DNA from 4 places in the Citrobacter koseri ATCC BAA-895 genome. Region 4 is predicted to be linked to each of the others. Evidence: predicted binding sites of a transcription regulator. Region 4 holds the regulator's gene; each other region holds the start of a gene.
What was found. The regulator CRP, encoded in region 4, controls carbon source genes, mostly activating them, when cyclic AMP is high. The targets are predictions, from matches to a motif close to ATGTGANNNNNNTCACAT.

Region 1: the regulator CRP is predicted to act here: its motif matches at 4,095-4,112, upstream of ydfZ (putative selenium delivery protein YdfZ).
Region 2: the regulator CRP is predicted to act here: its motif matches at 4,516-4,533, upstream of CKO_RS09720 (ABC-F family ATPase).
Region 3: the regulator CRP is predicted to act here: its motif matches at 5,168-5,185, upstream of CKO_RS14700 (PTS sugar transporter subunit IIC).

Annotation. Positions count from the first base shown of each region.
Region 1 is NC_009792.1:1,360,683-1,367,987, reverse strand. It holds gene CKO_RS06060 (sensor domain-containing diguanylate cyclase) at 1-1,127, shown strand, start outside; gene smrA (DNA endonuclease SmrA) at 1,168-1,731, opposite strand; gene ogt (methylated-DNA--[protein]-cysteine S-methyltransferase) at 2,253-2,768, shown strand; gene fnr (fumarate/nitrate reduction transcriptional regulator Fnr) at 2,963-3,715, shown strand; gene ydfZ (putative selenium delivery protein YdfZ) at 4,223-4,426, shown strand; gene uspE (universal stress protein UspE) at 4,686-5,636, shown strand; gene CKO_RS06030 (DUF2534 family protein) at 5,693-5,953, opposite strand; gene CKO_RS06025 (mechanosensitive ion channel family protein) at 6,190-7,221, shown strand; gene CKO_RS06020 (peptide ABC transporter substrate-binding protein) at 7,264-7,305, opposite strand, start outside.
Region 2 is NC_009792.1:2,128,104-2,135,408, forward strand. It holds gene CKO_RS09710 (MFS transporter) at 1-352, shown strand, start outside; gene CKO_RS09715 (glycoside hydrolase family 31 protein) at 370-2,733, shown strand; gene CKO_RS09720 (ABC-F family ATPase) at 2,816-4,411, opposite strand; gene ldtB (L,D-transpeptidase) at 4,630-5,550, shown strand; gene CKO_RS09730 (anion transporter) at 5,631-6,740, opposite strand; gene mntR (manganese-binding transcriptional regulator MntR) at 6,737-7,210, opposite strand.
Region 3 is NC_009792.1:3,191,771-3,199,075, forward strand. It holds gene rsmC (16S rRNA (guanine(1207)-N(2))-methyltransferase RsmC) at 1-534, shown strand, start outside; tRNA gene CKO_RS14670 (tRNA-Leu) at 741-827, shown strand; tRNA gene CKO_RS14675 (tRNA-Leu) at 855-941, shown strand; tRNA gene CKO_RS14680 (tRNA-Leu) at 974-1,060, shown strand; gene CKO_RS14685 (DUF1435 domain-containing protein) at 1,100-1,336, opposite strand; gene CKO_RS14690 (GGDEF domain-containing protein) at 1,589-2,656, shown strand; gene fhuF (siderophore-iron reductase FhuF) at 2,779-3,567, shown strand; gene CKO_RS14700 (PTS sugar transporter subunit IIC) at 3,598-4,941, opposite strand; gene CKO_RS14705 (YbaK/EbsC family protein) at 5,305-5,763, shown strand; gene bglJ (DNA-binding transcriptional activator BglJ) at 5,828-6,496, opposite strand; gene CKO_RS14715 (LuxR C-terminal-related transcriptional regulator) at 6,457-7,179, opposite strand.
Region 4 is NC_009792.1:4,375,397-4,382,701, reverse strand. It holds gene CKO_RS20405 (putative adenosine monophosphate-protein transferase Fic) at 1-6, shown strand, start outside; gene pabA (aminodeoxychorismate synthase component 2) at 38-601, shown strand; gene argD (bifunctional acetylornithine/succinyldiaminopimelate transaminase) at 675-1,892, shown strand; gene CKO_RS20390 (YccS/YhfK family putative transporter) at 1,998-4,085, opposite strand; gene crp (cAMP-activated global transcriptional regulator CRP) at 4,137-4,769, opposite strand; gene CKO_RS20375 (OsmC family protein) at 5,077-5,481, shown strand; gene CKO_RS20370 (phosphoribulokinase) at 5,631-6,500, opposite strand; gene CKO_RS20365 (YheU family protein) at 6,554-6,772, opposite strand; gene CKO_RS20360 (hydrolase) at 6,769-7,305, opposite strand, start outside.

The DNA of each region.
Region 1 (7,305 bases), 1.7 Mb from region 4:
TGACACAGGAACAGACTTTCAGCCGTCTCAGAAAGGGGATATTTTCAACTTATGCGCAAAATGAACTGCGCATGTACGTTGCTGATTTACACCACCATCACGATATTGTTGAAATTCTGACGGTCTGTCGTGATGGTAAAGAAATCGCCTTAACCTGCCGCCTCTCGGTTAAAACCCTGTCGACGCAGGGGGACGTTATTATTTTTGAAGGCATAGAGACACCCACGGCACAAGGTCTCAAGGCCAGCCGTTCGGCAAACTATCAGCGTAAAAAACAAGGGTTTTACGCCCGTTTTTTCCTGACGAACTCCGCGCCGATGCTGTTGATAGACCCTTCGCGGGACGGTTTGATCGTCGATGCCAATCTGGCCGCACTCAATTTCTATGGCTACAGCCATGAAGCGATGTGCCAGAAACATACATGGGAAATCAACGTATTAGGCCGCCAGATCTTACCTGTTATGCATGAGATTGCCCGTCTGCCCGGCGGTCATAAGCCCTTAAACTTCGTCCATAAACTCTCTGACGGCACCACCCGGCACGTACAAACCTATGCGGGTCCCCTTGAGATATACGGCGATAAACTCATGTTATGCATCATTCATGACATTACCGAGCAAAAACGGCTGGAGCAGGAGCTGGAACGCGCTGCCCTGCATGATGCGCTGACTGGCTTACTGAACCGCAGGCAATTTTATCTTCTTACTGAGCAAAACCATACGCCCCATCTGTCGATGACAATGGATTACAGCCTGCTGCTAATCGATACCGATCGCTTCAAAAGCATTAACGATTTGTACGGTCATTTGAAAGGCGATGAAGTGCTGTGCGCTCTGGCGCGAACGCTGGAAGCCCGCGCACGTAAAGGCGACCTGGTCTTTCGCTGGGGCGGTGAAGAATTTGTCTTGCTGCTGCCGCGAACCTCGCTGGAAGTTGCACTTAATCTTGCAGAATCAATACGCGCCGCCGTGGCGAAAGTCTGTATTCCTGGCCTGCCCCGTTTTACCGTCAGCATCGGCGTCGCACGGCACGAATCGAATGAAAGTATTGATGAATTATTTAAGCGGGTGGACGATGCCCTGTACAAAGCCAAAAACGACGGCAGAAATCGGGTGCTGGCGGCGTAATAAACGTCACAGGCTGCCCGTAAGTAGCCTGTGAACACCCTTAACGGCTGCGTTTCGCGTGACGCTCCCAGTTTTCCTGCTTTGCCTGCGCCGTTTTACGCAACGCAACATAACACGCTCCGCTGCCGCCATGATGAGGCAGTGCCGTACAGTAAGCCTGAACGTCGTCAAATTCCGTCAGCCAACGCGCCACATAACTGCGCACAATATTGGCATGCGCGTTATCTTCCCGCCCTTTGCCATGAATGATCAGCACGTTGCGTAAACCATCCTGACGCGCCTGGCAGATGAAGCTAAACAGCATCTTGCGACATTCCTCAACCGGCTGACGAAGCAAATTGAGACTCGCCTGCTGGCTGTATTTTCCCGAACGCAGTTTGTCGAGCACGCCCTGCTGCAACCCTTCCCGGCGAAATTCCAGCGGTTCGCCCAAAGGAAGAATATCCAGAAACCCGGTAGTGAGAAAATTGTCGAGCTGGAGCGTATCGATACGCTGCGGCGCCCGTGAATTGCGCGTGGGCTGCCAGTGTACATCAGCGCAACGTTTCAACGGTTGGACATCCTCCATGGCGTCAAGAAACAGCGTTTTGTCGTCAAGGTTCATGATTCCTCCTCCAGCGCGTTAAGACAGGCACTATCATAACCGCGCGCTATTATACCGACAACGGTTTACAGTTATTTCCAATAAACGACACTGGCTCAATTATCTGGCTATGCGCATCTCACTATTTCATCCCCGGTAAAGCCACGTTTTATCCTGCGTTAACCGACAATTTCAGCGGGGCTTTTGTAAAATCAATTATGCCCTGAAAGTGGAATATCTCTTTTATAGCCGTTATAACTTTATTACCCGCTGAGGGAAAACCAGGCCGGGAAAAGGTTAAGGAAGCACTGCTGTGTAGATTTTAGGGGCTGGCGGATGTCGACAGTCCCTGTTTTTTATTCTCCTGCCGTGCTTCATTTTTTCAGCATCTTTATTTGTTCGCTTTTTCAACAAACAGTGACGCTAAACGTATTATGCCCGCTTATCTTTTTAGGGGTATGGTTGCGGATATTGGTCGCATGGTATCTTGTTGAACTGCTGATAAGTCCGGGAATTATCCCGCCTGCAATGAGAGATAACGGATGCTGAGATTACTTGAAGACAATATCGCGACCCCGCTGGGGCCGTTATGGGTGATTTGCGATGAGCAATTCCGCCTGCGCGCCGTCGAATGGGAGCAACACAGCGACCGTATGGAACAGCTACTGGACATACATTATCGTTCAGAGGGATACGAGCGCATCGCCGCCAAAAATCCGGGTGGCCTGAGCGATAAGCTCACCGCGTATTTTGAGGGAAATCTCAGCATCATTGATACGCTGGAGACCGCCACTGGGGGAACGCCTTTTCAGCGGGAAGTGTGGCAGGCGCTGCGCACTATCCCCTGCGGTCAGGTTATGCATTATGGTCAACTTGCCGAAAAATTAGGCCGTCCGGGAGCCGCGCGCGCCGTAGGCGCCGCTAACGGATCTAACCCGGTCAGTATCGTTGTGCCCTGCCATCGCGTGATCGGACGCAACGGGACAATGACGGGATATGCTGGCGGCGTACAGAGAAAAGAGTGGTTATTACGCCATGAAGGGTATCTGCTGTTGTAGAAACCAGGCATTTTGTGCCTTACCCGTCACACTTTGATGTAAAGTAACCACTTATAAAGCATGGATTTTCAAAGGGATATAAATATTTCTCCTGCTTATGCCTGAATTATCCTCTATTGGGAGTAGCTCAGGCTTACGTGCTCACCAAAAAGATGTTAAAATTGACAAATATCAATTACGGCTTGAGCAGACCTATGATCCCGGAAAAGCGAATTATACGGCGCATTCAGTCTGGCGGTTGTGCTATCCATTGCCAGGATTGCAGTATCAGCCAGCTTTGCATCCCGTTCACACTTAACGAACATGAGCTTGATCAGCTTGATAATATCATCGAGCGTAAAAAGCCTATTCAGAAAGGGCAAACGCTGTTTAAAGCAGGTGATGAACTGAAATCGCTCTATGCTATCCGCTCCGGTACGATTAAAAGCTACACCATTACCGAGCAGGGCGACGAGCAAATCACTGGTTTTCATTTAGCGGGCGACCTGGTCGGCTTTGACGCGATTGGCAGCGGGCACCACCCGAGCTTTGCCCAGGCGCTGGAAACCTCAATGGTATGTGAAATCCCGTTTGAGACTCTGGACGATCTCTCCGGTAAGATGCCTAACCTGCGTCAACAGATGATGCGTCTGATGAGCGGCGAGATCAAAGGCGATCAGGATATGATCCTGTTGCTGTCGAAGAAAAATGCGGAAGAACGTCTGGCAGCCTTTATCTACAATCTGTCCCGTCGTTTTGCCCAGCGCGGTTTCTCTCCGCGTGAATTCCGCCTGACGATGACCCGTGGCGATATCGGTAACTACCTTGGCTTAACGGTCGAAACGATCAGCCGTCTGCTGGGTCGTTTCCAGAAAAGCGGTATGCTGGCGGTGAAAGGTAAATACATCACCATCGAAAACAGCGATGCGCTCGCAGTGCTTGCTGGTCATACTCGCAACGTTGCTTAATCTTTCCGCAAGTAAGTCAGTTATCCTTCTGTTAAATCATTAAATTTTCCTGATTTATTGGTTTGACAGAAGGAATCACACCACGTCAATAAGCTAAAGAAATCTCAAATACGTAGCCATCACTCCAGTTGGACACCACTGGCATGGTTTACGCCCTGCCAGGCCGTTTTCGGATTAACCACATTGATTCATCATGCCGGAAAAGTACAATCCGCAGCGGCTGGCAACCGTTCTATATTCGCACTATCGAACGATCGCCAGCTGGCCGCAGTTGCGTTCTTGCATACGACGCAACTGCGGCAACCCTAACACCTTGTCATTTACAATGATTATTGATTTAACTCCCCCCGAAAACAGCGGTTTGGTGGGTATAGAAAAAGTGTGACCTTGATCAAAAACAAAAAAAGATTATGACAAAGGTGTATTTATATTACGTTCGCTTCTGGACTGCGGCCCGGATTGTTAAGCGGATTTTTTGATACCCAGATATTAAGAGGAGAAAGAACCATGATCACTTATGATCGTAACCATAATCCTATTACTAATGGCAGTCGGGTTATGATTAATGGGACGGGCAGAACGGGTAAAATCGTTGCCATACATTCTAACGGGTTAACTCCAGCCCAGTTACGCCGCAACAAAACCGTCGAAGTGGAAGGCTGTGAAGGCCAGTTCGAACCCGTTGAACTGATCCGTCTTGGTTCCCACTAACGATAAGAATGCCGCTATGGCGGCATTCATGAATCAAACAGATTTAATTACAGACTCTACTAAGCCGCTATTTACCCCAGGTATGCCCCGGAAGTCTGATTTTACTGATAGAAATTGTTTACATTCAATACACTGCCCTATAGAACAGCAAATTTTCCTGATTTATTGATCTGGCAGAAGGTTCCCCCCTGTTTCATTCAACATATATGGGTTACTCTTTTAATTACAAACTGCGGTGACAGTTGTAAGGAGACCCTGTATGGCTATGTATCAAAATATGCTGGTGGTCATCGACCCAAACCAGGACGATCAACCCGCATTACGACGCGCTGTTTATTTGCATCAACGGATTGGTGGCAAAATTAAAGCCTTTTTGCCGATCTATGATTTTTCTTATGAAATGACTACCCTGCTCTCGCCTGATGAGCGTACCGCGATGCGTCAGGGCGTCATCAGCCAGCGAACAGCCTGGATACGCGAACAAGCGAAATACTACATCGAAGCAGGTGTTCCCGTTGAGATAAAAGTGGTCTGGCACAACCGTCCCTTTGAAGCCATTATCCAGGAAGTGATCAGCGACGATCACGATCTGGTGCTCAAAATGGCGCACCAGCATGACCGCCTGGAAGCGGTAATCTTTACGCCGACTGACTGGCATTTGTTGCGTAAATGCCCAAGCCCGGTATGGATGGTCAAGGACCAACCGTGGCCTGAAGGCGGTAAAGCGCTGGTGGCCGTGAACCTGGCGAGCGAAGAACCTTATCACAATGCGTTGAATGAAAAGCTGGTCAAAGAAACGCTGCAACTCGCAGAACAGGTGAACCACACCGAAGTCCATCTGGTTGGCGCCTACCCCGTGACGCCCATCAATATCGCAATCGAACTGCCTGAATTTGATCCGAGCGTTTACAACGACGCGATTCGCGGTCAGCATTTGCTGGCGATGAAGGCGCTACGGCAGAAATTCAGCATTGATGAGAAAGTGACGCATGTTGAAAAAGGGTTGCCTGAAGAGGTTATCCCGGATTTAGCCGAGCACCTACAGGCGGGTATCGTTGTACTGGGTACGGTTGGTCGTACCGGGATATCTGCGGCCTTCCTGGGCAATACGGCGGAACAGGTTATCGACCATTTGCGCTGCGATCTGCTTGTCATTAAACCCGATCAGTATCAGACACCGGTCGAACTGGACGACGAAGAAGACGATTAAGCCTATTTTCGTGCCGGGTAGCGCTTATGCCTACCCGGCGAAGCCGCTCACTCACGTTACTGTTTGTCCTCACCACCGAGGAAATAGATCCCCAGCGGAATGGCCAGCAGAATAGTGAAAACCAGACTGTAGACGCAAATCATTGATGACTGGATGAAATACATCGAGGTTGTCCACTCGGACAACGGAATATCATACTGTTCGATCACGCCGCCGATAGTCGCCCGCGTAACCACTGATGCCGCAATAATAAACACCGCCAGCAGGCCCAACAGAAATTTCTTCCCCTTTGCTGTCTTCAGCTTTGTCATGATCATGGTATCGTCCTTTTGCAGATGAAAGCCCTGTTACTTGCGCGTAACAATACCATGACAATCCCCCGTTGTCTGCCACACAAGTCGTGACATAATATTCACATCGCGCGTCCCTGTCTGAAAATGCGCTACGTCTTATTCTTTTTGATCAATGACCAGCGCATTCGAAGCGGATAAAATATCTGCACCTCAGAATCTTTTAGCGTTATATCAACCATACGGGGTAGTGACAGACCAAAATGATTGCAGAATTTTTTTTCAAAAACGCGTTTAATCTGGCAATAATTTTTGGCAGTGGCGCCGCCTTACTTCTGATGAGTATTGTGTTTCGTCGTGGCGAGAAAAGAAGAAAAGGATTTATATTTCATGCCGTGCAGTTCTTCGTTTATGCCCTTATCATCGGCACGCTGGGCAGTATCGCCAATAATGTTATTGAAAACTACGATCTGAAATTCATCTCTCCAAATGCCGTCGATTTTATCTGCACATCTCTGATTGCGCTGATTCTGACAATAAAACTGTTTTTACTCATCAACCGCTTTGAAAAATCACAGATCGGTAAAGGCAGAGACGTCACCAGTGCGAAGATCCTGTCTCGCATTATTAAGATCACCATTATTATCGCCATCGTTTTACTCTATGGCGAACACTTTGGCATGAGTCTGTCCGGGTTGCTGACTTTTGGCGGCATTGGCGGCATCGCTGTTGGGATGGCGGGTAAGGACATTCTGAGCAACTTTTTCTCGGGGATTATGCTCTATTTTGATCGCCCCTTTAGCATTGGCGACTGGGTTCGTTCCCCGGACAGAAATATTGAAGGCACTGTGACTGAAATCGGCTGGCGAATGACCAAAATTAACACCTTCGACCACCGCCCTTTATATGTGCCGAATTCGATTTTCTCCGCCATTAGCGTGGAGAATCCCGGCAGGATGACCAACCGACGCATTAAAACGGTGATCGGGTTACGTTATCAGGATGCCAGTAAAACAGGCGTTATTGTTGATGCGGTCAGAACGATGCTGCAAAACCACCCTGATATCGATCAGCACCAGACACTGCTGGTCTATTTCAATGAATTTGGCGAATCATCGCTGAATATCATGGTCTATTGCTTTAGCAAAACCACCGAATGGGAAGCCTGGCTTGCGGTTCAGCAGGATGTTTACCTGAAGATTATCGACATTGTTCAGGCGAACGGCGCAGATTTTGCGTTTCCAAGCCAGACGCTTTATCTGGATAACGCCGCGTCACCGCAATCCGCAAATTAAAAAAGACGCGGAATACCGCGTCTTTTCGCTCACTGCCGCATATTATTTGTCGTGCTTCACAATATACATTGTCCGGCTATACGC
Region 2 (7,305 bases), 2.2 Mb from region 4:
AAGCTCCGTGACCGGCGCGTTTCTGATGATTTCTCTCGGCATCGTGGCCATTACCCGCGATCCGTATATCACCATCGTGCTGATCTCCATCGGCGGCTTCGGTCATCAGATCATCTCCTGCATGCTGAGCGCACTGGTCGTGGAGTCGTTTGATAAAGGCCAGATGGCGACCGTCAACGGAATGCGCGGCTCTGCGGCGTGGATCGCCAGCTTCCTCTTCTCTCTGTTAATTGGCGTTACCGCCGACAAAATCGGCTTTAACCCGCTCTTTATCGCCATGGGGTTCTTTGACCTGATTGGCGCTGTTTTCCTGGTGGCATTTATTGCTGAACGTCGCGCCAAGCGCGCCTGATAGTGGATGTATTGCGTATGAAAACCCTGAAAAACTGGATTGTAGAGAAACAGTCGGCCCATCATCTGGAACTGCTGGTCGATGGTCAACACCATCTGTGCCTGTACGTACTGGAAGAAAATCTGTTTCGCGTGCTGATCAAACGTAAAGGCGAACTGGCATTAGACAGAACCTGGAGTATCGCCCCGGCGCAGGATGTGCCGTGGGAAGGCCGCAGCCGCGAAGATGTAAGCGGCTTTAGCTGCCCGGCCTGGCAACTGACGCAGCAGGATGGCGCGCTGATTGTCGCTACTGAGCAACTGCGCGTGACCGTCCACCAGCCGCTGTGGCTGGAGTGGCACTATCGCGATGAGGCGGGCGACTGGCAGCCGCTGGTCAACGACCGCCCCACCAGCGCCTATCTGCTGAACGCTCACGGCGACGGCGTGGCGCACTATTTAAGCCGCCGTAAAGATGAACGTTTTTACGGTCTGGGCGAGAAAGCGGGCGACCTGCAACGCAACGGCCAACGCTATGAGATGCGCAACCTTGACGCGATGGGCTATAACGCGGTCAGCACCGATCCGCTGTACAAACATATTCCATTCACCATCGCCCGCCGCGATGACGTCAGCTACGGTCTGTTTTACGACAACCTGAGCAGCTGCTGGCTGGATCTGGGCAATGAAATCGACAACTATCACACTGCCTATCGCCGCTGGCAGGCGGAAGCGGGCGATATCGATTACTACATCTTTACCGGCAAGCGTGTGCTGGATGTCACCAAAGCCTTTGTGCGCCTGACGGGGAAAACCCTGTTCGGGCCGAAGTGGAGCCTGGGTTACAGCGGCTCGACCATGCATTACACCGATGCGTCGGACGCGCAAAACCAGCTGATGAACTTTATCCGTCTGTGCAATGAACACGCGATTCCGTGCGATTCGTTCCAGCTTTCATCTGGCTACACCTCCATTAACGGCAAACGCTACGTCTTTAACTGGAACTACGACAAGGTGCCGCAGCCGAAAGTGATGACCCAGGCATTCCACGATGCGGGGTTGAAGCTGGCGGCCAACATTAAACCGTGTCTGTTGCAGGATCACCCGCGCTACAACGAAGTCGCGGAAAGAGGGTTATTTATCCGTGATTCGGAAACCGATGCGCCGGAACATTCAAGTTTCTGGGATGACGAAGGTTCTAACCTTGATTTCACCAATCCGCAAACCGTCGCCTGGTGGCAGGAAGGCGTCACCACGCAGTTGCTGGAGATGGGGATCGACTCCACCTGGAACGACAACAACGAGTTTGAAGTGTGGGATGGCGAAGCCCGCTGCCACGGCTTTGGCCGCGAAATCGCCATCAAACATATTCGCCCGGTCATGCCGCTGTTAATGATGCGCGCCTCGCTGGAAGCGCAGCAGCGCTTTGCGCCGGAAAAACGCCCGTACCTGATCTCCCGTTCCGGCTGCGCCGGGATGCAGCGTTACGTGCAAACCTGGAGCGGCGATAACCGCACCAGTTGGGATACCCTGCGCTACAACACCCGCATGGGGCTGGGGATGAGTCTGTCCGGGCTGTATAACGTGGGTCACGACGTCGGCGGTTTCTCTGGTGATAAACCGGATGCGGAGCTGTTCGTGCGCTGGGTACAGAACGGCGTGATGCACCCTCGCTTTACCATCCACTCATGGAATGACGATCATACGGTGAATGAGCCGTGGATGTACCCGGGCGTGACGCCGGCGATTCGTAGCGCGATTGAGCTACGTTACCGTCTGCTGCCCTACTTCTACACGCTGCTGTGGCAGGCGCACGCCGACGACGAGCCGATGCTGCGCCCCACTTTCCTCGACCACGAGCACGACGCGCAAACCTTCGCAGAGTGCGACGACTTCCTGCTTGGCCGCAATATTCTGGTGGCAAGCGTGGTGGAACCTGGTCAACGTGAACGCCGCGTCTGGCTGCCGGATAACGAAACCGGCTGGTACGATTTCGATAGCCACGAATGGTTCTCTGGCGGCCAGTGGATCACGCTGAACGCGCCGCTGGAAAAACTGCCGCTGCTGGTACGCGCCGGTGCAGGCCTGCCGCTGAGCGAACGGATCACCCATGTCAGCGCTGAACGAGACGATACCCGCGAGCTGAAACTGTTCCCGGTCAAAGGTGTGGGGACAACGTCCGGTCTGCTGTTTGAAGACGATGGCGAAAGCTGGGGTTATCAGACGGGCAATGCCCTGTGGGTGGAATGGGAGATGGTGTGCGATGGGGCGACCGTCAACCTGAAGATCAACGCGCGTGGAGACTATCGTCCGGCGTGGAACGCGTTGCAGGTATCGTTACCGGCGGGGGAAAAACGCACGCTGCGGGTGAATGGCGTTGAAGGGAGTGAGTGGGTGCTCTGAAAGCTGCCGGGGGGCGGCTTCGCCTTACCCGGCCTACAAACTGTAGCGTAGGCCCGGTAAGCATAGCGCCACCGGGCTTTTTTTAGCCGTCGATCCCTTTACTACGCAGATAATCTTCGTAGTTGCCGCTGAAGTCCACCACGCGCTGCGGCGTAATTTCCAGCACGCGCGTCGCCAGCGAGCTAACAAACTCACGGTCGTGAGAAACGAAAATCAGCGTGCCCTGATACATCTCCAGCGCCATGTTCAGCGATTCGATCGATTCCATATCCAGGTGGTTGGTCGGTTCGTCCATCACCAGGATATTCGGTTTCTGCATCATCAGCTTACCGAACAACATACGCCCTTTTTCACCACCGGAGAGCACCTTCGCCGGTTTTCTGATATCGTCCTGGCTGAACAACAGACGGCCAAGAATGCTGCGTACCGCCTGCTCGTCATCGCCTTCCTGCTTCCACTGACTCATCCATTCAAACACCGTCAGGTCATTTTCGAACTCATATTCGTGATCCTGCGCGTAATACCCAATGCGCGCGTTCTCTGACCATTTCACGGTGCCGTTGTCCGGCGCCAGATCGCCCACCAGCGTTTTCAGCAACGTGGATTTACCCACGCCGTTAGTCCCGAGTACCGCAAGCTTTTCGCCCACTTCCAGCAGCAGATTGACGCCCTTGAACAGCGGGCCGTTATCAAAGCCTTTCACGAGCGCTTCCACTTCCAGCGCGTTACGGAACAGCTTCTTATCCTGTTCAAAACGGATGAACGGGTTCTGACGGCTGGAGGCCTTCACTTCATCAAGCTTAATTTTATCAATCTGACGGGCACGAGACGTTGCCTGGCGAGACTTAGACGCGTTAGCGCTAAAGCGGCTGACGAAAGATTGCAGGTCTGCAATCTGCGCCTTTTTCTTGGCGTTATCGGCCAGCAGGCGTTCACGCGCCTGGGTGGCGGCAGTCATATACTCGTCGTAGTTACCCGGGTAAATGCGCAGTTCGCCGTAATCCAGATCCGCCATGTGGGTGCACACCATATTCAGGAAGTGACGGTCGTGCGAAATGATGATCATGGTGCTGTCACGTTCGTTCAGTACCTGTTCCAGCCAACGGATCGTGTCGATGTCGAGGTTGTTGGTCGGTTCATCAAGCAGCAGGATATCGGGGTCGGAAAACAGCGCCTGCGCCAACAGGACACGCAGCTTCCAGCCTGGCGCAACTTCGCTCATCGGGCCGTAGTGCTGCTCAACCGGAATCCCCACGCCCAGCAGCAGTTCGCCCGCGCGCGCTTCGGCAGAGTAACCATCCATTTCGCCGTATTTCACTTCCAGATCGGCCACTTTATAGCCATCTTCTTCGCTCATTTCCGGCAGCGCGTAGATGCGGTCGCGTTCCTGTTTCACTTCCCACAGCTCAACATGCCCCATGATCACCGTGTCGAGTACGCTGAACTCTTCGAAGGCAAACTGATCCTGGCGCAGCTTACCGATACGCTCGTTCGGATCGAGAGAGACGTTGCCCAGCGTCGGTTCGAGATCGCCGCCGAGGATTTTCATAAAGGTGGATTTACCGCTACCGTTGGCGCCAATCAGGCCGTAACGGTTGCCGCCGCCAAATTTGACGGAAATATTTTCAAACAGCGGCTTGCTGCCGAACTGCATGGTGACGTTGCTGGAAACTAACACTGGCGTATCCTGAAAAATATGTGACAAACCGCTTATTATGCCACAAGTCTTAAATAAGATCGCGCCTCACGGTAAGCCGCTAAAATTGTCCTCACGGGAAAAAAATGTGATTTCGTACACATCTGAATTCCCACTTAACGGGAATGCACATATAATGCGCTCCCAACATGACAGAATTCTCAACCCAATAGCCTGCCAGGCACTGAATCTCGCATAACATGAATATGAAATTAACAACGTTTTTCGCGGCGGCCCTCGCTGTAGTTGGCTTTTGCAGCACCGCCTCAGCGGTGACTTATCCTTTACCGACCGATGGCAGTCGCGTCGTTGGTCAAAACCAGGTGATCACTATCCCGGAAGGCAATACCCAACCGCTGGAGTATTTTGCGGCTGAATACCAGATGGGGCTGTCTAACATGCTGGAAGCGAATCCGGGTGTTGATACCTTCCTGCCAAAAGGCGGTACGGTGCTGAACATTCCTCAGCAGCTGATCCTGCCGGACACCGTGCATGAAGGCATTGTCATTAACAGTGCGGAAATGCGTCTGTACTACTACCCGAAAGGCACCAATACGGTGATCGTCCTGCCGATTGGTATCGGTCAGTTAGGGAAAGACACGCCAATCAACTGGACAACGAAAGTTGAGCGTAAGAAAGCAGGCCCGACCTGGACGCCGACGGCGAAAATGCATGCCGAATACCGCGCGGCGGGCGAACCGCTGCCTGCCGTCGTGCCGGCTGGCCCGGATAACCCGATGGGTCTGTACGCGCTGTACATTGGTCGTCTGTATGCGATTCATGGCACCAACGCCAACTTCGGTATCGGCCTGCGCGTCAGCCACGGCTGCGTCCGTCTGCGTAACGACGACATCAAGTTCCTGTTTGAAAATGTGCCGGTCGGCACCCGCGTACAGTTTATCGACGAGCCGGTGAAAGCGACCACTGAGCCAGATGGCAGCCGTTACATTGAAGTCCATAACCCTCTGTCTACCACGGAAGCGCAGTTCGAAGGCGGCGAGATCGTACCGATTAACCTGAACAAAAGCGTTCAGAGCGTCACCAGCCAGCCTGATGTCGATCAGTCTGTGGTTGAGCAGGCCGTTCAGAACCGTTCCGGTATGCCGGTTCGTCTGAACTGATCAGAGCCATGTGCCGGGTGGCGACTCTCGCCTTACCCGGCCTACCGCATCGGCCCGATAAGCGTAGCGCCATCGGGCCATCACTTCAGCAGCAACAATCCATATCCCACCAGCGCCGCCCAGAGCAGCATCGGCAACGAATACCAATGAAACCGCCACCAGATACGCCGATCATTTGCCATCCGCAATGCAATCAGATTCGCCAGCGATCCCGGTAGCAAACCAAAACCACCGATATTGACCGCCCAGGCCAGCAACGCGGTCGGCGGAACGTAGTTGAGCAATAAAATCGTGGCGGGCACATTGCTGATAAACTGCGACAGACCGAGTGCAGTCAGCCAAAGCCCCGGCGCAGAGAGCGTTTCAACATGGCGCAGTACGCCCTGTAACACCGGTAGCTGTATCAATAAATGCACGTCGATAAACATCGCCATAAACACCAGCAGTAACGTCCAGTCGACGCTCAGTACCACGCGGCGCGCCAGGACGATGAACCCTGCCGCCACAATCGCCAGCCCCCAGAGTTCCTGCTTCAGTTCAAGCGCGGTCAGAAACACGATATACAACCCAAGGCAGCTCCACACCAAGCGCGGTTGCCACTCAGGGGCGCGCGTACCGGTATGGTACTGCAACGCCTTCCCCGGAAAACAAAGGCCACACAGCACCAACAGCGTCAGCATCATCACGGCGGCAAGCGGCGCCATCTGCCAGACAAAAGCCGCAAATGAGAGACCGGAACGCCCCCACAACAAAATATTTTGCGGATTGCCAATCGGCGTGAGCAGCGAACCGGCATTGACCGCCAGCGCCTCAAAGATAATCAGCCGGTTTACCGGAATCGCACACAGTCTTTTCAGGGTAATGGTCAGCGGAACGACGATAAACAGCGCCACATCGTTGGTCAGGAACGTTGACAGCACCGCCGCCGCCAGCACCATAAACATTGCCAGGCGGCGTTCCGTTTTAAAACGACGAACCATTCTGCGGCCCAGCACATCAAAATATCCGCTCAGCTCAACGCCTTTGGTCAGCAACATCAAACCGCTCAGCGTAATAATGGTGTGCCAGTCAATTGCACCCGGCCAGGTGCGGGGAGTAAACGGGACGAACAGACTGAGTCCGGCCCCGACAAGGAGTAATAACAGCAGGAAACGATCGCGTCTTAATGCCCGCAGAAAAGGAAAACTCATTCAGAAGGCGTTCCGTGCTTTTGCGTAAACAGGCGGAAAGCCTCAAGCGTTTCCTGACTTACATGGTGCTCCATCCCTTCCGCATCGCGGCGTGCGATTTCCGGGCTGACACCCAGCACCAGTAAAAAGTTTTCCACGATCTGGTGGCGTTCACGGCTTTCCTGCGCCAGCTTCTCGCCTTCTGCGGTCAAGAATACCCCGCGCCAGGGGATCATTTCGATAAGCCCTACCGACGCCAGACGCTTGAGCATCTTGGCGACTGTCGGCTGGGAAACGCCAAGTCGCGCCGCCATATCAACCTGACGCGCTTCACCGACCTCGATAATTAAATCGGAAATCAGCTCAACGTAGTCATCAATCAGTTCACGGCGATGCGCTTCCCTGACCTGGCGGAACCCTTCGACGTGTTCTTCGACATTCACTAATTGCGTCACTTTTTTTGTTGTTGGCGTACCTGCGCGACGACTCATTCTGCTTCCTCGTTACTGTGACGCGTTAATTGCATCTGGCTGGAGTGGGTCCATTGTAAACCAGAGTTGCACAGGCTCAAAAATTTAACGTTTTA
Region 3 (7,305 bases), 1.2 Mb from region 4:
GATCTGACCATCAAAACGCTGCCCGGCGTTTTCAGCCGCGACGGTCTGGATGTCGGCAGCCAGTTGCTGCTTTCCACGCTGACGCCACATACCAAAGGCAAAGTGCTGGATGTCGGTTGCGGCGCAGGCGTGCTCTCTGCGGCCTTAGCCAGCCACTCGCCAAAAGTGCGTTTAACCCTGTGTGATGTTTCCGCGCCTGCCGTTGAGGCCAGTCGCGCAACGCTTGCGGCAAACGGCGTTGAGGGTGAGGTGTTCGCCAGTAACGTCTTTTCTGACGTAAAAGGGCGTTTTGATATGATCATCTCTAACCCGCCGTTCCACGATGGAATACAAACCAGCCTGGATGCCGCGCAAACGCTGATTCACGGCGCGGTTCGCCACCTCAACAGCGGCGGTGAGTTGCGCATCGTGGCTAACGCCTTCCTGCCCTACCCGAAAGTGCTGGATGAAACGTTTGGCTTCCACGAAGTGATTGCGCAAACCGGGCGCTTTAAAGTTTACCGCACGGTGATGACGCGCCAGGCGAAGAAATAGAGTGGTCATCGTAGGCCGGATAAAGTGCCTGCACCGCCATCCGGCATGGTTTGCGGATGCCGGATGGCACTTCGCTTATCCGGCCTACGGTTAGCGCCCATTTTTGCAGCAATCAATCCATCCTGCGTAATTAACTATTGACGAAAAGCTGAAAACCACTAGAATGCGCCTCCGTGGTAGCGATTCTTTTTAAGAATCGATGGTATGCGAAGGTGGCGGAATTGGTAGACGCGCTAGCTTCAGGTGTTAGTGTCCTTACGGACGTGGGGGTTCAAGTCCCCCCCCTCGCACCAAAACCACGTTGATATTGCTCGCACTGGGCGAAGGTGGCGGAATTGGTAGACGCGCTAGCTTCAGGTGTTAGTGTTCTTACGGACGTGGGGGTTCAAGTCCCCCCCCTCGCACCAACGAGGCGATATCAAAAAAGTAAGATGACTGTGCGAAGGTGGCGGAATTGGTAGACGCGCTAGCTTCAGGTGTTAGTGTCCTTACGGACGTGGGGGTTCAAGTCCCCCCCCTCGCACCAATTATCTTATTTCCCTTCTCTGTTTTACGTCTTGTTTGTTCATCCCTGATTCAAATTCATCATAACCAGCACCATGCCGCTGATCAGCGCGACACATGACGGCAGCAGGACGAAATGCCGTAAGCGTTTGTGATACAGCATCAACGAAGTCAGCAGTAATCCTAATACAATCAGTACCTTCCATGCGTCAATGGAGAGGCCGGCAAACGCCAGTCCGGTAATAAAAATACCCGGCAACAATATCCCCCATCCACTGCCCAGTGTACGCTGCAACATGGCTTTACCTCTGATACCGATAATGATAACCAATAGCATATGATAAAATTTCTCATTTGTCAGCAGTTCGTCACACTTCCTTGTATGAGATTGTCTTAACAATTGATGACATGAATTCAGCAAGGTGATAGATTGGGCGGTGGTTAACTTACAAACAATAAAAACGTTTATTTATGCGGGCTTTTTCCCGCACGTTATTTTTCATTTTGGCCCCAACCAGCGTAATTCATAGATAAATAACGACATTCAGATATGACAGCTCAATCCTGGCGCGCGCTACGCACCAAAAAATATCAATTCTCTTTACGCCTTTTTCTGTTTCTCAATGCGGTGTCCGGGCTGTTTACGCTTGTCTTTCCTCTTTATGAGGTCAGGGCTGTCTCAGTCCCGGCAATACTGCTCTTTGTTGCAAGTACGTTACTTCTGATATGGCACGGAAAATATACGCATAAAAAGATTAATATCCCCTTTATTTCTGTTATATCAGGCATATTGTGGGCCTGGCATATCACACTGAAATATAATGCTATGAACCATAGCGATTATACTTTTCTACTCATCGCCCTTCTCTGCGTGTTATTTATTGGCTCCATCGCCTTTGCTAATAATATCATTGCGTTTACGTTCCATTCATTGCCTTCCGTTCTGGCCTGCCTGTGGCTTAATGGCAGCGAACACGGCATACGGATTATTTATCTCATGGCGCTCCCGATGGCGGGCATTGCCATCCAGCATGTTATTCAAAAACGCTATGACGATTTCGCTCAACAGCTGATGTACAAACTGCTGGAAGAGAGAGAAACGCTGAACGGGCTGAGTATGCTCGATCCTTTGACTGGCCTGTATAATCGCCGCGGCCTGCAAAATAAGCTGAATACGCTCCTTGCTCTGGAAACGCACGAAGAACACTACGTATTGCTGCTGGATATCGATCACTTCAAAGCTTATAACGATCACTATGGGCACATGATGGGCGACCAGGCTCTCATTCGCGTTTCAGCCGCGATTCGTGACGCTGTCCGTTCCCGGGATATTGTCACCCGTTTTGGCGGCGAAGAGTTTATGGTCCTGCTGACCGCGACCGATCCACAGGAGGCGCGCACGACCGCCGAACGTATTCGCCAGAAGGTCTACGATCTCAAAATCCCACATATGTTTAATGTCAGCGTGGCGACCAATGTCACCATCAGCGTTGGCATCGCGCCGCTACTGGGTCAGGACATGGAGGCTGCAATCGTCAAGGCAGATAAAGCGCTGTATGAGGCCAAAAACCTGGGGCGCAACAACATTCTTGCGAGTGACGAACTGCGTACGGTCTGACACAGGGAGATATCATCGTGCTACCGCGCACAGCGTCACGACAAAGCGCTTGCCATCGACTATCGCTATCATTAGGATTAGCAATCATTATCATTTAGATTACTATCCTTATATACAGCGCTATGCCTTACCGTTCCGCACCGATCATTGAAGATGTCACCTGGCGAGCCCATCTCCAGCCTGAGATGCCCTCGCTGGCTGAAGCCGTGCGTGAAACGATAACCCGGACGCGCGAACATCTGCTTGATTTTATTCGGCTGGACGAACCGCACCCAACGGGCGCCATGACGCTGGCGCAGTGGGCTCGACCGGGTACGATGCGCTCTCTGCTGGCTATCTATTCCGACCATATTTATCGTCATCAACCGACGCAACCACGCGAAAATAAGCCGCTCATTTCACTTTGGGCGCAATGGTATATCGGTCTGATGGTACCGCCTCTGATGCTTGCCCTGCTCACCCAGGAAAGGGCCATTGACGTTTCGCCCGAGCACATGCACGTTGAGTTCCACGAAACCGGACGCGCAGCCTGTTTTTGGGTTGATGTTCATCAGGACGAGCGGGCAACCGCGCATTCTCCTCAACAGAGAATGGAAACGCTGATCGTCTCTGCGCTGATGCCGGTCGTTCAGGCACTGGAATCAACCGGCGATATTAACGGTAAGCTTATCTGGAGTAACACCGGGTATCTGATCAACTGGTATCTGACCGAAATGAAACCGCTGCTTGGCGAAGCCTTGCTGGCAACGCTGCGCCAGAGCTGCTTCTTCGAAAAGCAACTTTCCAGTGGTCAGGATAACCCGCTGTGGCGTACCGTCGTCCCTCGCGAAGGTCTGCTGGTGCGCCGAACCTGCTGTCAACGCTACCGGTTGCCAGACGTTCAGCAATGCGGTGACTGTACGCTGAAATAAACAAGGCGCCGCTGCGCCTTGTTCAACACGTCAGGCCATCTGCTGACTCTCCTCTTCTGCACGCCCGGCCTCTTCTGCCTCTTGCGCCAGAAGCTGCTTCTCATAAACCTTAAAGAACGGGAAGTATATGATGGCGGACACCAGCGCCAGTATGACCACCAGGATCGCCGCACGGTAGTCCCAGCCCAGTGCCCACGCAGCGCCAACCGGTGCGGGCGCAGTCCACGGCACCACGGAAATCACCCGCCCAATCAGATCCAGTTTCATCGCCGCCCACGCCAGCACGGCGTTCACCATTGGCGCCAGCAGGAACGGGATAAAGAACACCGGGTTCATCACAATCGGCGTCCCGAAAATAACCGGTTCGTTGATATTAAAGATACTCGGCACGACGCTTAAGCGGCCAATAGAGCGCAAATGTACGGAACGGCTGCGTAAATAACAAATCACCAGCCCCATCGTGGCGCCAGAACCGCCAATGACGATGAAGAAAGTCCAGAAGGCTTCCATGAAAATATGCGGCAACGGTGCCCCCTGCGCCAGCGCGGTCTGGTTCATACCGAGATTGGTCAGCCAGAACATTTGCAGCATCCCGGAGACAATCGCTGCTCCGTGAATCCCCGCAAACCACAGCAGATGCCCAATCAGCACCGCCAGCAAAATAGCGGGCAACGAATCCGCAGCGGAAACCAGCGGTTTAAAGATCGCCATGATCGCCTGTGGGATCAGCATATCGAACTGCGACTGGATCGCCAGGCTCAGCGGATACAAGGTCAGAACCACCACCAGCACCGGAATCAGCAGATCAAAGGAGTTCTTGATCATCGGCGGCACCTGGTCTGGCAGGCGAATGCCAATGTTATGCGCTTTCAGGAAGCGCATCATTTCAACACAGTAAATCGCCACCAGAATCGCGGTAAAAATCCCCGTTCCGCCCAGGCTGTCAACCGGCATAGTGCCGTTTGTTTTCGGCGCGGCAACCAGCAAGAAGGCCATGATCGAGAGCATGGCGCACATAAACGGATCTAACTGATGCGATTTAACATAGTGTTTGCCCAGGTTATAGGCAATGGCCGCACAGATATAGATGGACATGATCCCCATCGTCATATCAAACGGCGTCAAAATCTGGCTTTCAAACTGTTTCGCCAGCGCCAGCCAGCCACGGGCAAATCCCCAGGTGGTGTCCGGTGAGAAAGGAGGATAGGCGAAAACCAGCAGGAAGGAGCCGACAATCATAAACGGCATTGCCGAAATGAAACCATCACGAATCGCCATAACATGACGTTGTGAGGAAATACGTCCGGCAACGGGACTCACGTAGTTTTCGACAAACCGAAAAATCACATTAAACACAGCATGGTTGGTAGACATAGCGTTCTCCTGTCAGTCAAAACAACATAGACGTGCTGGCAGCAGCACCGCCGTGTAAGGGTCCATTACTACTTTTCGCGACCGCGCCGGGGAGAACACCAGCGATACAGCAGAGAGAATGAAGTTTCATAAATGGCTCTTATTATGTGATACAGAGGAAGTGACAGGTTCAGTATTAATCCCCGCCCGCCGGACTGCAACCGGTTACTGTAACCGGTTTCCGTGAATGTGAAGACGATCGAAAAATCGCTCATGCTGCTGGTTTATTACATAAATTATTTACAGTGCCGCTTTCCTTATGACAAATTACGCCACGCGGTTTTCTGAAAAACAGGACTGCTAATACAGCGTCAGGAGAAAAGAATGAGTCTGCAATCGGTACGGCAGTTTCTGGCCGAACGTGCCCCGGATATTGAAATCATCGAATTAAATCAGAGTACGGCGACGGTGGAACTGGCAGCGAAAGCGCACAATGTCGCGCCAGGACAGATAGCGAAAACGCTTTCGCTTAAGGTGAAAGACGACATTATTCTGGTTGTCGCCAAAGGCGATGCTCGCCTGGACAATAAGAAACTCAAGAGCACGTTTGGCGCGAAAGCGCGAATGCTCAGCAGCGATGAAGTCGTGATCGCCACAGGGCACCCGGTCGGCGGTGTCTGCCCTTTCGGGCTGGAAACGCCTCTGCCCGTCTATTGCGACGTCTCATTAAAACATTATGCTGAAGTCTTACCAGCAGCAGGGGCAACGCACAGTGCAGTCCGAATTTCCCCCGACAGAATGGCAGAACTCACTTCAGCAACCTGGATTGATGTGTGCCAGTGATGCTATTTGTGCCCGGGCGATAAACCCGGCACAAGCAACCTGTAAATACAGAGCGACTACAGAATTACGCGGATAAGCGACCCGGCTTTTCGGCGCGCAGAGACAGCAGGATATCCGCCGCATCAAGCAATCCGGCATCTGAGCTGACGCCCAGTTTAGACATCACATTAAATTTATGGGCGCGAATCGTCTTGATATTGCGTTCCAGCTGGACGGCTATCTGTGGCATCGAATAACCATTCGACATAAAACGCAGAATTTCACGCTCAGTGGGGCTTATCATTCGGCTCTGATTGAGATACCAGAGGTTCAGAGTGTGTTCCGTCACCTCTCGCTTACTGTTCAATAATAAAAAGAGCTTTTCCTGAAAACTGGCCAGTGACGACGCTTTACTTAATACCCCATCTAACGGCGAAGGCGACAGCGAATCAATTAACCGGGCTTCCGCATCATCATCCGCGATGACCAGTCGGCGCACACGAGGAAAATTCACAGCCAGTTCCGCCAGATAAGCCAGCCCCAACCGGCGATCTTCCCGCATCGCAGAAAGTGAAAAAATAACGACGGAAAAGGGAGTACTTAACATCGCTTTCTGGAAAGCAGATTGAGTTGGAAAAATATGAAGTTTATATTGGCAATCAGGAAACGCGTCAAATAAACTCTTCATTCCAATACTGCTCATTACGCACTTCTCTATGAGTGCGACATTTCCCTTGGCAATTCTGTTTTCCATTCAGTAGCATCTCCATAAACTGAAGGTAAATTCAATTCTCTTGCTCCCTGAGAACTGTTTATCCAGGCATACATCTCAGCATTGCTGTGTATTGACAGACGCCGCATCGCACTGTTTTTCTGCGCGCTAATCGTTTTATTACTCTTCTTAAGCAACATCGCTATCTGATTAATCCCCCAACCCTTACCCAGAAGCCGTAACACTTTCCGTTCCGACAGCGTAAGAACAACCGGACGATGGCCAAAACTCGAGACATCTGGCAGAGCGGGAGATAGCAGCGTCTTACTGATCCTGTCCGTATGGGCATTGCCTGCTTCAATCACGTTTACCAGATTCTCAACCGGTTCAACGTCAGACAGCAACGTACTGAAGGGGCTCATCAGAAGCTCAATCGCCTGTGAGTAAAACGCACGGGAAACAAGAAATACCCAGTGAATATCATGGTATTGAGATAATAAAGCGTAAAATTGCTCGCAGACAGCGCGGGGATGTTTACATTCTCCCGTTAAATCCGTAATCACTACATCGGAGCGGCGCAGCTGCATTAATGTCAGTTCTTCTACGGAACGGCAGTACATCAGTTCATAAGCAGGGAAATGGCCCTGCACCACCTCTTTTAACCCCGTCTGTATAACAGGTATTTTACTGATAATAATTATGTTTTTGCGGCATCCTGGCAACATATCTCCTCCATATCCACAGGTCTCCCCTCCTGTTCACTCATTAATAAATAATATAATTAATGAGAAAAACAGACGTGGTAATAGACGAAGTGAATTGTTTATCCTTGGCTTTTATTTGAAATGTTA
Region 4 (7,305 bases):
GAGTAGAATAGCGCGGTTCTTACGTACCGGAGCCGCCATGATTCTGCTGATCGACAACTATGATTCGTTTACCTGGAACCTGTATCAGTATTTCTGCGAACTGGGCGCTGATGTCCTGGTCAGGCGAAATGACGCGTTGACGCTGGCGCAAATTGACGCGCTGAATCCGCAAAAAATCGTGATCTCGCCGGGGCCCTGTACGCCGGATGACGCGGGCATCTCCCTGGCAGTAATCCGCCATTATGCCGGACGCCTTCCCATGCTCGGCGTCTGTCTTGGACACCAGGCGATGGCGCAGGCCTTTGGTGCGACGATCGTGCGGGCGGCTAAAGTGATGCACGGTAAAACCTCTCCCGTCACCCATAACGGCCAGGGCGTTTTTCAGGGGCTATCGAACCCGCTTACCGTCACGCGCTATCACTCACTGGTGATCGATCCTGCAACGCTTCCCGCCTGCTTTGACGTTACGGCCTGGAGCGACACGCAGGAAATTATGGGGATTCGCCACCGGGAGTGGGATCTGGAAGGGGTGCAGTTCCACCCGGAAAGTATTCTGAGCGAGCAGGGACATCAACTGCTGGCTAATTTCCTGTCGCGCTGATTTGTGGTTGCTATCCAGTGATTTTTTATGCATATTTTATGACTGAAATTTCATTTAGCTGGATGGGCATAAGATGGCAACTGAACAAACTGCAATTACGCGCGCGACTTTCGATGAAGTTATCCTGCCGATTTATGCACCGGCAGAGTTTATTCCGGTAAAAGGCAAGGGCAGCCGGGTCTGGGATCAGCAGGGTAAAGAGTACGTTGATTTCGCGGGTGGGATTGCAGTTACCGCCTTAGGGCATTGCCATCCGGCGCTGGTGGAGGCGCTGAAAACGCAGGGTGAAACGCTGTGGCACACCAGCAACGTTTTTACTAACGAACCTGCGCTGCGTCTGGGGCGTAAGCTTATCGACGCGACCTTCGCCGAGCGCGTGCTGTTTATGAACTCCGGCACCGAAGCCAACGAAACCGCCTTCAAACTGGCGCGCCACTATGCCTGCGTGCGTCATAGCCCGTTTAAAACCAAAATCATCGCCTTCCATAACGCTTTTCATGGCCGCTCGCTGTTTACCGTTTCCGTTGGTGGTCAGCCGAAGTATTCCGACGGATTTGGCCCTAAACCGGCGGATATCATCCATGTTCCTTTCAACGACCTGCACGCGGTGAAAGCGGTGATGGATGACCATACCTGCGCGGTGGTGGTGGAGCCGATCCAGGGAGAAGGCGGCGTCACCGCCGCAACGCCAGCGTTTCTGCAAGGCCTGCGCGAGCTGTGCGATCGGCATCAGGCGCTGCTGGTGTTTGATGAAGTTCAGTGTGGTATGGGGCGCACCGGCGATCTGTTCGCCTATATGCACTACGGCGTGACGCCGGATATTCTTACCAGTGCGAAAGCGCTGGGCGGCGGCTTCCCGGTCAGCGCTATGCTGACCACGCAGGAGATTGCGTCCGCGTTCCACGTTGGGTCGCACGGTTCCACCTACGGCGGCAACCCGTTGGCCTGCGCTGTTGCCGGGGCCGCGTTCGATATCATCAATACGTCTGACGTGCTGAGCGGTGTTCAGACTAAACGCGAGCGGTTTGTTCAGCATTTGCAGAAGATTGACGAGCAGTATGACATTTTCAGCGATATTCGCGGCATGGGGCTGTTGATTGGCGCGGAACTGAAGCCGCAGTACAAAGGTCGGGCGCGGGATTTCCTTTACGCTGGCGCGCATGAAGGCGTTATGGTGCTGAATGCCGGGCCGGATGTCATGCGCTTTGCCCCGTCGCTGGTGGTGGAAGAGGCGGATATTGACGAAGGGATGCAGCGTTTTGCGCAGGCGGTGGCGAAAGTGGCTGGCTGATTGCCGGATGGCGCTACGCTTATCCGGCCTACAAATCGCGTTTTCCCTGTAGGCCGGATAAGGCGCTTGCGCCGCCATCCGGCAAACAACAAACAGCAAACAACGTCAACCCTTCATATCCCGTAACCGGCGACTAAGCCAGATGCCGTGATGCGGGCGCTGGCGCCATGCCACTGACGAAATGGTGTGCATGGTATTCAGGTGCCCCAGCACGCGTTGCAGATGCTGTTCCAGCGTGCTGAGCGGCCCGTGGGAGAGCATCTCCGATGACTCCAGAATATTCACATCCCCGGAACCGCCCGGCGCGTCATACTCCAGCCGCTGCTGACAGCGCTGGAGCGCAATTTCGCAGGATTCCAGATAGCGCTGCGCCAGATCCGGCGTCAGCATCGTATGCTCGCGCGCCAGCGTGGTCATGGCGTTGACGTGCTCAACGATAAACTGGCTGTGCGTTACCCACAGTTTCATATCTTCCAGATAGTGCGTGTTAAACCCCGGTTCCTGCATCGCCTGATTCAGCGAGTTAAACAGCGTATTGTGCGCCTGGTTCACCCGCATTCGCTGGTACGCCAGCGGCGTTGGCTGCGGGTCGTTGCTGAGGATCAGCCGAATGGCCTCCTGGTCCGCTTCCAGCGCGTCGTGGGCATTCTTACGCAAAAGGCCGCTTTGCCACTGCGGCCAGAGCCAGACCATCCCGCCAAAAGCAATCAGGCAGCCAATGACCGTATCAATAAATCGCGGCACGATGAACTGTTCGCCGTTGAGCGTCAGCAGTTGCAGGGTATAGACCGCCGTCACCGTAAAGCCAACCGTCGCCCAGCCGTAGTTTTTGCGAATGGTCAGATAGCTCACCAGCGTAATGATCAGCATTAATGCCAGCGTGTAGCCTTCAGGAATGCGAAAGTGCAACGTGACGCCCGCCACCACCAGACCGGCCAGCGTACCCGCTGAACGGTGCAGAATGCGTACGCGCGTCGCGCCGTAGCCGTTTTGCGTGACGAACAGGATGGTCATCAGAATCCAGTACGGCTTGGGCAGATGTAAGGCGCTGCCCATCAGACTGGCGATACTTAACATGACGCTGATTCGCCCGGCGTTGCGCAGCGCGGGCGATTTAAACGATAAATAGCTTTTCAGCGCGGGCAGCAGCGGCAGGCGACGCTGTTTATCAGCCATCAGGTCGCGTGCGTACAGCGGACGCTGAGTGCGTAATACGCGGGCAATACGGCTAAAGTGCCAGTAGCAAAACTGCCCGACAGGGTTTTCCGGGTGCTGATTGGCGATTTTTTCCAGCGCGCCAGTCTGCTTCTCCATCGAAAAACGGCTGGGCAGACGGTGATACAGGATGTCATCCGCGATGATGCGCAGGCGGGCAGCGACGGTTTGCGCATTCCAGCGAATAACCTGTTCCGCGTGGCTGCGCTCCACCAGCTTCTGAACCTCCTCCGGCTGATGCAAACTAACGGAGATATGCTCCTGTAAGTCCAGCGCTTCCTGGAAGGCGCGCAGCAGGCGCTTGTAGTCATTATTGTGCTGGGCCGACAGCATGTGCATCTGCTGGTAACACTGGGTAATGAGATCTACCGCTTTCTGCTGGCGCACCAGCAGAGGCGGCAGCGCTTTTTCTGGATCGATATGCTGCGTGAGCAGGCTGTATTTGGCCTCGCAATAGTCGGCCAGCTCGCGATACAGCAGGCTGAGCGACTCGCGCAGCGGCTGTTCGCGCCACAGCCAGAACCAGAACCAGTTAAACAGCCCATACCATAGCGTGCCGAGCGCATAGATGAGCAGCGGCTCCCAGACCGGCATGTTCCCCGCCAGGCTTAGCGTGAAAATGGCGGCAATCAGTGAAGCGGGCAGCAGCCTTGCATGCAGCGGGCTGATTTCTGCCGTGACGCCGAGCAGCAGCGTCAGCCCGGTGAGGATCAGCGGCAGGGGGATGTCGCGCGCCAGCAGCAGTTGTGTAATCAGGCTGCATCCGGCAAACAGCGATCCGCCGATGATTAAGCGTTTGAAAAAGCGTTTATGCGGGGTATCAAGACCGGCAATATTGCAGCAGGCGGGAACGAGCGAGAACAGCAGTCCCAGGTGCAACTGGCCGATGATCAGGCCGATAGCCACAGGCAGGCACAGCACCAGCGTTTGCCGTAGTGCGTAGTTGATCTCAGGATGGTAAATCAGTCTTCGCCACATCGGTGCAAACAAAAATGGCGCATTACCCGGTAATGCGCCATTCCGACGGGATTAACGTGTGCCGTAGACGACGATGGTCTTACCGTGAGCGGAGATCAGATTCTGATCTTCGAGCATTTTCAGAATACGCCCCACGGTTTCACGGGAGCAGCCAACGATCTGGCCGATCTCCTGACGGGTGATTTTGATCTGCATGCCATCCGGGTGAGTCATCGCGTCAGGTTGTTTCGCCAGGTTCAGCAGGGTCTGAGCGATACGGCCCGTTACGTCGAGGAAGGCGAGGTTACCGACTTTCTCAGATGTCACTTGCAGACGGCGAGCCATCTGGGAAGACAGGCGCATCAGAATATCCGGGTTTACCTGGATCAACTGACGGAATTTCTTGTAAGAAATTTCAGCGACTTCACAGGCCGTTTTGGCACGTACCCAGGCACTGCGTTCCTGACCTTCTTCAAACAGGCCCAGTTCGCCAATAAAATCGCCCTGATTCAGATAAGAAAGGATCATTTCTTTCCCTTCTTCATCTTTGATCAACACTGCCACTGAGCCTTTAACGATGTAGTACAACGTTTCCGCTTTTTCACCCTGGTGAATCAGCGTGCTCTTCGATGGGTACTTATGAATGTGGCAATGAGACAAGAACCATTCGAGAGTCGGGTCTGTTTGCGGTTTGCCAAGCACCATGCGCGGTTATCCTCTGTTATAAGCTGTCTCCAGAGCCAGAACACGACACTGCCTCTGGGTTTGCAAAAATAGGTTTCCCGAATTCCTGGGAAGGGGGCTGTCGAAAATGTACTGCAGCCTGAATGTGATGTCCTCTGCATACATGCAGTACGTCAATGTATTACTGTAGCATCCCGACTGTTTTAGCATAGCTTTCGCCGTGTGTCTCCTGGTGTCTCGCTTCAGCATGACGCAGGTCGCCTTCCGTTGCGAGATTTGTTATGTGCGCGTAATCTGTCAGGAAAATTGACACATTGGAGTTCCGAATATGCAAGCGCGTGTAAAGTGGGTTGAAGGGTTAACCTTTCTGGGAGAGTCTGCCTCCGGCCACCAGGTTTTAATGGATGGCAACTCCGGTGATAAAGCGCCAAGCCCGATGGAAATGGTGCTGATGGCCGCAGGCGGTTGTAGCGCAATCGACGTGGTTTCTATTTTGCAGAAAGGGCGTCAGGATGTGACGAATTGCGAAGTGAAGCTGACGTCCGAACGTCGTGAAGAAGCGCCGCGCCTGTTTACGCATATCAATCTGCATTTCATTGTGACCGGCAATGACCTGAAAGACGCGGCGGTTGCGCGGGCGGTCGATCTTTCGGCTGAGAAGTATTGCTCAGTGGCGCTGATGCTAGAAAAAGCGGTGAATATTACCCATTCGTATGAAGTGATTGCGGCGTGATGCCGGTTGCCTGATGGCGCTTCGCTTATCAGGCCTACGAATTCGCACCCTGTAGGCCGGATAAGGCGCCAGCCGCCATCCGGCATATATCAAACGCACCCTGTAGGCCGGATAAGGCGTCAGCCGCCATCCGGCAAACATCGAACAGATTATTCGATCTTCTTCCCTTCCATCAGTCGCTGAACCAGCGGCAACATGATCAGCTCCATCGCCAGCCCCATTTTGCCGCCCGGCACCACGAGCGTATTGATATGGGAAATAAACGACCCCTGCAACATCGCCAGCAGCCACGGGAAATCAATCCCTTCCAGATTTCTGAAATGAATGACCACAAAACTTTCGTCCAGCGAAGGAATGCCTTTCGCGGCGAAGGGATTGGAAGTGTCAACGGTGGGCACGCGCTGGAAGTTAATGTGGGTGCGGGAAAACTGCGGCGTAATGAAATTAATGTAGTCATCCATTGAGCGGACAACGGAATCCATCACCGCCTCGCGGGAGTGGCCGCGCTCGCTGGTATCGCGAATCAGTTTTTGAATCCACTCCAGGTTGACGATCGGCACCACGCCGACCAGCAGATCGACATGACGCGCGACATCATGCTGCGGCGTTACCACGCCGCCGTGCAGCCCTTCGTAAAACAGCACATCGGTGGGTTCCGGCAGCGGCTGCCACGGGGTAAACGTCCCTGGCACCTGATTCCACGGCACGGCCTCATCGTAGGTATGAAGATACTTACGCGCCTGGCCTTTGCCCGTCTGTCCGTATTCAATAAAGGTTTGTTCCAGCAGGCTGAAGTCGTTGGCTTCAGGGCCGAAATAGCTGATATGCCGCCCGGCGTCGCGCGCTTTGCGGATCGCCATGTCCATTTCGGGGCGTGTGTAACGATGAAAACTGTCGCCTTCCACCTCGGCTGCGCGCAGATTTAACTGCGCGAAAATTTTTCGAAACGCGAGGCTGGTGGTCGTGGTCCCCGCGCCGCTGGACCCTGTTACCGCAATCACCGGATGTTTGGCAGACATAACAACTCCATGAATCAACAAAAGTTTTAGTATAGTCGGCCGTCAGCGGCGGATTATTCGCGAAACTGTTCACGCGGCATAATGTTGACCGTCTCGTGCAGTTCAGACCACACCAGAACAGCTTCTCCGCACTGTAGCTGTCGTTTGACGTCGGCGACCTTTTGCTCAAGCGAACGTTCATGTTCACCATAATCGGTGCCTTCACGCAACACAAAGCTTTCGATCAAATTGTCCAGCGTCTCAGAAGACAGCTCTTGCCAGGGGATCATCATGATGACGCCTCCAGATACGTTGTCAGCCAGTCGGGAATCCGCGACTCCAGCCACATTTCCGGGCGACGCAGCGTCCCGCCGATAAATCCAACATGCCCGCCATGCTCGGTGAGCTGATACTCCACCAGCGGCGGCAGATTTTCCGGTTTCGGGATCACATGATGATCCATAAACGGATCGTCTTTCGCGTGGATGATGAGCGTCGGTTTGGCGATCTGGTTGAGCATCGGCATGGCGCTACATTGACGATAATAGTCTATCGCGTCGGCAAAGCCGTGAATTTTCGCGGTGATCAGATCGTCAAATTCACGGAGCCGGCGCACGGATTTGAGCTGCGCCAGATTAATCGGCAGTGTGCCGGGGTATGCCGCCAGCTTGCGCGCGGCGTTGGCCTTCAGCAGATTGAGCAGATAGCGCTGATAAACGCGGGAAAACCCTTTTTCCATATGATAGCTGCACGCTTCCAGCACAAAGGGAGCGGAAACGATGACCGCCGCGTCAATTGGGATCTCGCGGCCTTCTTTCGCCAGCAG